2 regions of the Glycomyces sp. NPDC050141 genome follow, and region 1 is predicted to be linked to the other one. Evidence: riboswitches for the same ligand, from Rfam matches in the RefSeq annotation. Region 1 holds a riboswitch; the other holds the start of a gene.

Region 1 (3,389 bases):
GCGACCCCGAACCCGACCAGGTCGCCAAGGCACTCGGCGTCACGGTCGAGCGGGTCAACGAGCTCATCCGCTGGAGCCAGGACACCGTCTCGCTCGACACGCCGATCGGCGACGACGGCGACACCAACCTCGGCGACCTCGTCGCCGACTCCGACGAGCCCAGCCCCGAGGACGTCGTCCTCGCCGGGATGGAGCGCCAGCGGATCGAGATGATGCTCAACCACCTCGACGAGCGTTCGGCCGGGATCGTCAAGGCCCGCTACGGGCTCGAGGACGGCCGCGAGCACTCGCTCACGGAGGTCGCGCACCGGTTCCACCTGTCGCGCGAGCGCATCCGCCAGCTCGAGATCCAGGCGCTGGCCCGCCTCAAGGAGCTGGCCAACGACCAGGTCATGGCTGAAGCGGCGTAAGCACTAGGACCGCATAGCGAAAGGGCCGGGGCGAAAGCCCCGGCCCTTTCGTCGTGCTCGGTGCGTCAGACGCGGCGGTAGCCGTCGACGGACATGCCCATGTACTCCAGCTTCGTGATCTTCACGACGTCGCCGGGCTTGGGGGCGTGGATGACCTCGCCGTCGCCGATGTACATGGCGACGTGGTTCTGGCCGTTGTAGAAGATCAGGTCGCCAGGCTGCAGGTCGCTCTCGTCGATCGCGCTGGTCTCGTCCCACATGGTCCACGTGGAGTGGGTCAGGGAGATGCCGGAGACGCCGTACGCACCGGAGATGAGGCCGGAGCAGTCCCAGGTGTCGGGGCCCGCGGCGCCGAACACGTAGGACTCGCCGAGCTGGTCCTTCGCGAACTGGACGGCGGCGGTGGCGGCGTCGGCGCTGTAGGCCGCGGTCGAGCCGGAGTCGGAGGAAGAGGAGGACTCGCTGGAAGCGGAGGCCTCGGCCTCGGCGGCAGCGGCGGCTTCGGCGTCCTCGGCCTCGTCGTGGGCCTGCTCGGCCTCGTCGATCTGCTTGTCGAGGTCCGCGATCTCGCTCTGCACGGCCGTGATGTCGGCGGTGAGCGCTTCGGCGGTCTCGGAGGCGTCCTGCGCCTCCTCGTACTTGTCGGACTGCTCCTGCGCGTAGGCCACGAGGGTGGCGACCTTCGCGTCGAGGTCGTCCTCGGCGGATTCGACCGCGGCGGTGACGACGGTGAGCTGCGCGTCGGAGGTGCCGTACTCGGCGGCGGCGGCGTCGATGACGGCCTGGGCCGCGTCCAGGCGGGCCTGGAGGTCCGTGAGGTCGGCGGCGGAGGCGTCGCGCTGGGTCTCGAGGTCGGTGAGGTAGTCCTCGATCTCGGCGGCGGAGGCCGAGCTGTAGTCGATGTCGGCGGCGTCGGCGTTCGTGCCGGCGAACGCGGTCACGAGCCCGACAGTGGCGACGGTGACGCCGGTGTAGACGGCGACGCGGCGGATGATGGCGCTGGTTCGCGAACGATATGCGGTTTCAGAGCAGGCGTGAGCCACTAGGTGGCCTTTCTTCCTCGGCCGCCTACCGGGTTAGCTGTCGGGTTCGGGCAGGGAAGCGCGCCCTACCCGCTGCGGCTGCGCTGCAGCGGGATTCACCCCGTGTGCCGCGGGTGGAGACTGGGGGGTGCGGCACGGCTGGGTCCCCGGCCCGCGCATCGGTGTATCGCCCGGAACCGGGAGGAACGGGCGGCATGCGAGCGCGGCTCGGCAGGTCCGGACGGGTGGGTCTCTGGGGGAGCCCTGAAGACCCGAACGGAACAGCCGCCGACGCTAACGCACAGTGACCCGAATCGCCAAGTCCTCTGTGAGTCGCGCCGCTCTCCAGTAACGGACAGTGAGGACGCGCCGGGAGACAGGGCCACTATCCAGCGGGTTTATTGCCCGAACGGGCTACGTGGCGATGGGCCGGGTGGAGGCGCGGAGAGCTCGGGTTCGCAACCGCCCCCGGTTTCGATGATGCCCGCGGGGTACGACAGTGAACCGGGGCGCGGTCGCGGCGGCTGCGCGGTCAGAAGCTGCGGAGGGAGCGCGGGGGCGGCGGGGACTGGATCGCGGTCGCGTCCGTCGCCGGGGGCGCGCCGCCGATGTACTCCTTCAGCTCCGTGCCCTCCAGGACCCGGCACGGGAAGGCCGCGCCCGCGCAGCGGCGCCGCAGCGCGGCGACCGGCAGCTCGACGTCGGCGGCCACCGCGACCACGTTCCCGAACCGCCGCCCGCGCAGCACCGCGGGCTCGGCCATGACCGCCGTGTGCTCCCACACCGCGCCCATCGCCGCGAGCGCGGGCTTGAGGAACTGCATCTTGCCGCCGTCGCACAGGTTCACCGCGTAGTGCCCGCCCGCGCGCAGCACCCGGCGCGCCTGCTGCAGGAACTCGGTGCTCGTGACGTGCGCGGGCACCCGCGCACCCGCGTACACGTCGGTGACGATCAGGTCGTAGCTCGCGTCCGGCGCGGACTCGACGGCCTCGCGCGCGTCGGTGTGCCGGATCTTCACCTTCACGCCGCGCGGCAGCGGCGCCTCGGCCCGCACGAGCGCCACGAGCTCCTCGTTCGTCTCGACCGCCTGCTGGTACGAGCCGGGCCTGGTGGCCGCCACGTACCGGGCCATCGCGAGCCCGCCCGCGCCCAGGTGCAGGGCCCGCAGCGGCCGCTTCGGCTCCTCCATCGCGTCGATGAGGTAGGCGATCCGCTGCATGTACTCCGCATCCAGATAGGACGGGTCGTCGAGGTCGACCGTGGCCTGCACGACCTCGTCGGCGACGAGGTGCAGCAGGTTCCGGCGTGAGGGGTCGCGGTCGATGCGGAGGGCGGGCTTCTCGGACGGGTTCACGGACCCATTGTGCCCGAAGGGCCCTGCCCGGCCTGGGTCCTGGCCGAGGCCGCGACGTGCGCGATGCGCCGCAGTGCCGCGAACATCGTCTCGCCGAGCACCGTGGCCACGACCGCCTGCTCCACGTTCACGCCCTCGATCTTCGTGGCCTCCGCGATCGCCTCCATGTCCGCCGAGGCCAGCGCCGCCGCCGCGTCCGCGTAGTGGCCCAGCACCTCCTGCGGGTCCGGGTTCCCCAAGCGGTAGAACGCGGAGAGGGCGGTGACCAGCGCGTCCCGGTAGTTCGGCGGCGCCACCTCGGCCCAGCCGTACTCGTTCAGCAGCTGGTCCACGGTGCGCTCGGCTGCATCGTGGGTGCCCTCGCTCGCGAGCGAGAACTTCGGGTCCCGGTGCGTGGCCGCGAGGGTCGCGCCGAGCGCCTGGAACGCCGACTCCGGGTGGCGCCCAAGCACGGTCAGGACCTCGCCGATCTGCGCGACTGACAGTCCGGCGGTCTCGGAGAGGGCCCGGATGAGCGTCAGCCGGTGCACGTGGGCCTGGCCGTACTCGACGGTGTTGCCCTCGCCGTGCTCCCCGGGCTGGAGCAGGTGCTCCCGCAGGTAG
Region 2 (3,389 bases), on a different contig from region 1:
GCTGTTGTTCTTGCTGCTGATCCAGATGTTCCCGGCGTTCCTGGCCGTGGTGGCGCTGTACCTGATCTTCGGCAGTCTCGGCGAGTACTACCCGATCGTCGGGTTGAACACGAAGCTCGGTCTGATGCTGGTGTACATGGGCGGGGCGCTGGGCGTCTCGACGTGGCTGATGAAGGGCTTCTTCGACACGATCCCGAAGGAGCTGGACGAGGCGGCGACGATCGACGGTGCGACGCACGCGCAGATCTTCTTCGGGATGATCCTGCCGCTGGCGGCGCCGATCATCGCGATCTCGGGGATTCTGGCGTTCGTGGGCACGATGAACGACTTCGTGCTGGCGAGCCTGTTCCTGACCGACCGGCCGGAGATGACGCTGGCGGTCGGGTTGAAGACGCTGACGGCGGACAACTCCCCGGCGAGCTATTTCGGGATCTTCGCGGCGGGGACGCTGCTGACCTCGGTGCTCACGGTGGGCGTGTTCATGAGCCTGCAGCGGTACATCGTCTCCGGCCTGACCGGTGGAGCGGTGAAGGGCTAGTTGGACTTTCTGCTCGACACACAAAATCCTGTCCGCCGAGCCGATTTACGGCTCGCAAGCGTCGCCGAGACGGGGCAGGTAACACGAAGGGCCCGGATCAGGGGGAGCCTCCCTCCCCTCGGTCCGGGCCTTTTGCTTTGTGCGCGTTGCGGGTAGCGGGTGCTACCAGTGCGGGGGGCGTTCGGCGAGGAGGTCGAGGTCGCGGGCGGAGAACTCGGACTTCCGGGGGCGGCGTGCGGGGGCTTCGCCCCAGCCGCGGTCGGTGTCGTCGGAGGTCTGGTCCGGGAGCACGGAGAAGTCCTCGTCGAGCTCTACAGAGCGCAAGTCGTCGGAGCCGGTGCGCTCGTCGTCGGAGACTGCCATGCCCCCGACTGTACTTGAGGGACACCTGGCGGCGGCAATAACGAGGCCCTGAACACCCGGTGAACGGGTGTTCAGGGCCTTGGTCAGACGCTTATTGAGCCTGGCCGACGAGTTCGTATCCGGCCTCGTCGACGGCTTCGCGGACGGCGTCCTCGGTGAGGGCCGCCTCGCTGGTGACGGTGACCTTGCCGGTCTCGAGGACGACGGCGACGTTCTGTACGCCGGGGAGGGCGGTGATCTCCTGGGTGACGCTGCCGACGCAGTGGCCGCAGGTCATGCCCTTGACTTCGTACACGGTCTCCATTGCTTCTCCTTCGCTGAGCGCGGTGGTGTTCAGGTTCTGAGCAGTCGGGCCACCGCGTCCGAGGCCTCTTTGACCTTGGCTGCGGCGGCGGTCGGGTCACCCGAGGTCTGCGCCTCCGCGACGCAGTGGGCCAGGTGGCCTTCGAGGAGGTTGAGCGCGACGGCCTGGAGTCCCTTGGTGGAGGCGGAGATCTGGGTCAGGATGTCGATGCAGTACTGGTCGTCTTCGACCATCCGCTGGATGCCCCGGACCTGGCCTTCGATGCGCTTGAGGCGGCGGGTGAGGGCCGCCTTGTCGCCGTGGTACCAGTAGTGGCCGTCGTGGCCGTCGTGCGCGGGCGCACCTTCGGTCGGCTCCGCGGTGTCGGTCGGGTCGTTCGCCATGTCACGCCTTTCGTGTGCGCCGTCCTCCGGTCGCCAGTGTATACCCCTTAGGGGTATCTCGGCAACTGCTCGTCAGCTCAGTGCAGCGGCCCGTAGTATTCCGTGCCATTGTGTGAAAAATTCTCCCCCCGCCCTTGTCAAGGGCCACAAGGGCCTCTAACGTGAACCCGTCGCGTCGGAAACTCGGGGGCACCCCGCACCCGCCGAGCGGCACCGCCGAGTCGGAGGGGCACCAGTCACGGTGAAGCTTGCGAACCGTAATTGGCACTGTTCCACTGAACCGGGGAACCAGCAGTCGGCATCGAACGCAGGGCCGACGGGGTGAATCGCGTCCCCGGGCGCGTAGGGCGACCCTTCCTTCCGCCCGAACCCGACAGCTAACCCGGTAGGCGGCCAAAGGAAGGAGCGCCTCCCTGGTGCGTACCCGGCGAATCACTGCCGCCGTCATGGCCGCAGCACTGATCCCCGTGAGCGCCTCGCTGTTCACGACCTCTACGGCGAACGCGCAGACGAGCGAGGAGATCCAGGCCGAGATCGACAAGCGCCACTCCGAGCTCGAGAAGGTCATCGAGGACTACAACGCCAAGCGCGAAGAGCTCGACGACGCCAACCGGCTCATCGCCGAGATCGAGGCCCAGCTGCCCGAACTCGAAGCGTCCACCGCCGAAGCGAACGAGGCCCTCGCCGAGTACGCCGCCTCGGCGTACACCGCCGGCGACTTCGCGATGGTCAACTCCGTGCTCGCGGGCGACCCCACCGACTTCGCCGACCGCCTCATGTACCTCGACAACCTCACCGCGGCCGAGAACGAAGCGCTGCAGGCGAACCTGACCCAGGTCCAGGAGCTCGAGACCCGCAAGACGGAGCTCGAGACGCTCAAGGCCAGCGCCGACGAGATCCTCGGGGACATCGAGAAGCAGCAGGACGAGATCGAGGCCGAGATCGCCGACCTCGAGGACGAGTACGACGACGCATACGCCGAGGAGAACCCCGAGCCCGACTGGGGCGACTACACCGGCTCCTCCGGCGTCGTCGACTTCGCCTACGACCAGCTCGGCGACCAGTACGTGTACGGCGCCTCCGGCCCCGACGAGTGGGACTGCTCCGGCCTCACCCAGGGCGCGTGGGGCGCGGTCGGGGTCTCCCTCTCGCACAACACCGAGATGCAGTGGGACGAGACCGCGCGGATCTCCCGCGACGAGCTCCAGGAAGGCGACCTCGTCTTCTACAACGGCCTGAGCCACGTCGCCATCTACATCGGCGACGGCCAGATCATCCACGCCCCCAACTCGACCACCGTTGTGAAGATCGCCGACATCGACATCATGGGCATCGACGGGTACGGGCGCCCTTAGCGGGGAAGCGAGCTCTCCCGGGCCCGGCGGGGCCCGGGACGCAGACTCCCCGGCGGCGGCACCGGCGGTCCCGATTGCTGACCCTGCTGCTGACCCGCAATGCGCCGATACCGCCGTCGGGGACTGATTTCATAGTAGAGAAACCCGTGCGGGCCGCCGAGGCGGCCCGCACGGGTTTCGTTTCACACCAAGACTATTCGGCCCTATTCAACCTCGGGTGCGGTGAACTCCCAGTCGAAGCGGCGGTAGCGGCCCGTGCCGCCGCGCTGCCACGGCTTCGCGCCCTCGAGCGGGCGGTAGCCGATGCCCATGGCGTGCAGGCGGTCCAAGTGGGCTTCGAGGCGGTCGAGCACCGGGTTCGCCTCGCGCACCGCCTGACCGGTCCAGGCGACCTCCGCGAACACCGCCAGGCGCGGGAACGCGGCGTACTCGACGTCGCGCGGCTC

The links. A riboswitch is a leader RNA that binds a small molecule or an ion and turns the genes downstream of it on or off. The one in region 1 is predicted to bind cyclic di-AMP.
Region 2: another riboswitch for cyclic di-AMP. It lies ahead of ACZ60M_RS09565 (C40 family peptidase); the one in region 1 lies ahead of ACZ60M_RS20820 (C40 family peptidase).

What each region holds. Positions count from the first base shown of each region.
Region 1 is NZ_JBVJHZ010000041.1:4,719-8,107, reverse strand. Features, by position in the region: gene ACZ60M_RS20825 (sigma-70 family RNA polymerase sigma factor) at 1-410, shown strand, start outside; gene ACZ60M_RS20820 (C40 family peptidase) at 476-1,453, opposite strand; cyclic di-AMP (ydaO/yuaA leader) riboswitch at 1,461-1,627, opposite strand; gene ACZ60M_RS20815 (spermidine synthase) at 1,965-2,786, opposite strand; gene ACZ60M_RS20810 (MerR family transcriptional regulator) at 2,783-3,389, opposite strand, start outside.
Region 2 is NZ_JBVJHZ010000011.1:116,277-119,665, reverse strand. Features, by position in the region: gene ACZ60M_RS09585 (sugar ABC transporter permease) at 1-538, shown strand, start outside; gene ACZ60M_RS09580 (hypothetical protein) at 701-901, opposite strand; gene ACZ60M_RS09575 (heavy-metal-associated domain-containing protein) at 993-1,238, opposite strand; gene ACZ60M_RS09570 (metal-sensitive transcriptional regulator) at 1,235-1,588, opposite strand; cyclic di-AMP (ydaO/yuaA leader) riboswitch at 1,844-1,996, shown strand; gene ACZ60M_RS09565 (C40 family peptidase) at 2,005-2,943, shown strand; gene ACZ60M_RS09560 (beta-N-acetylhexosaminidase) at 3,147-3,389, opposite strand, start outside.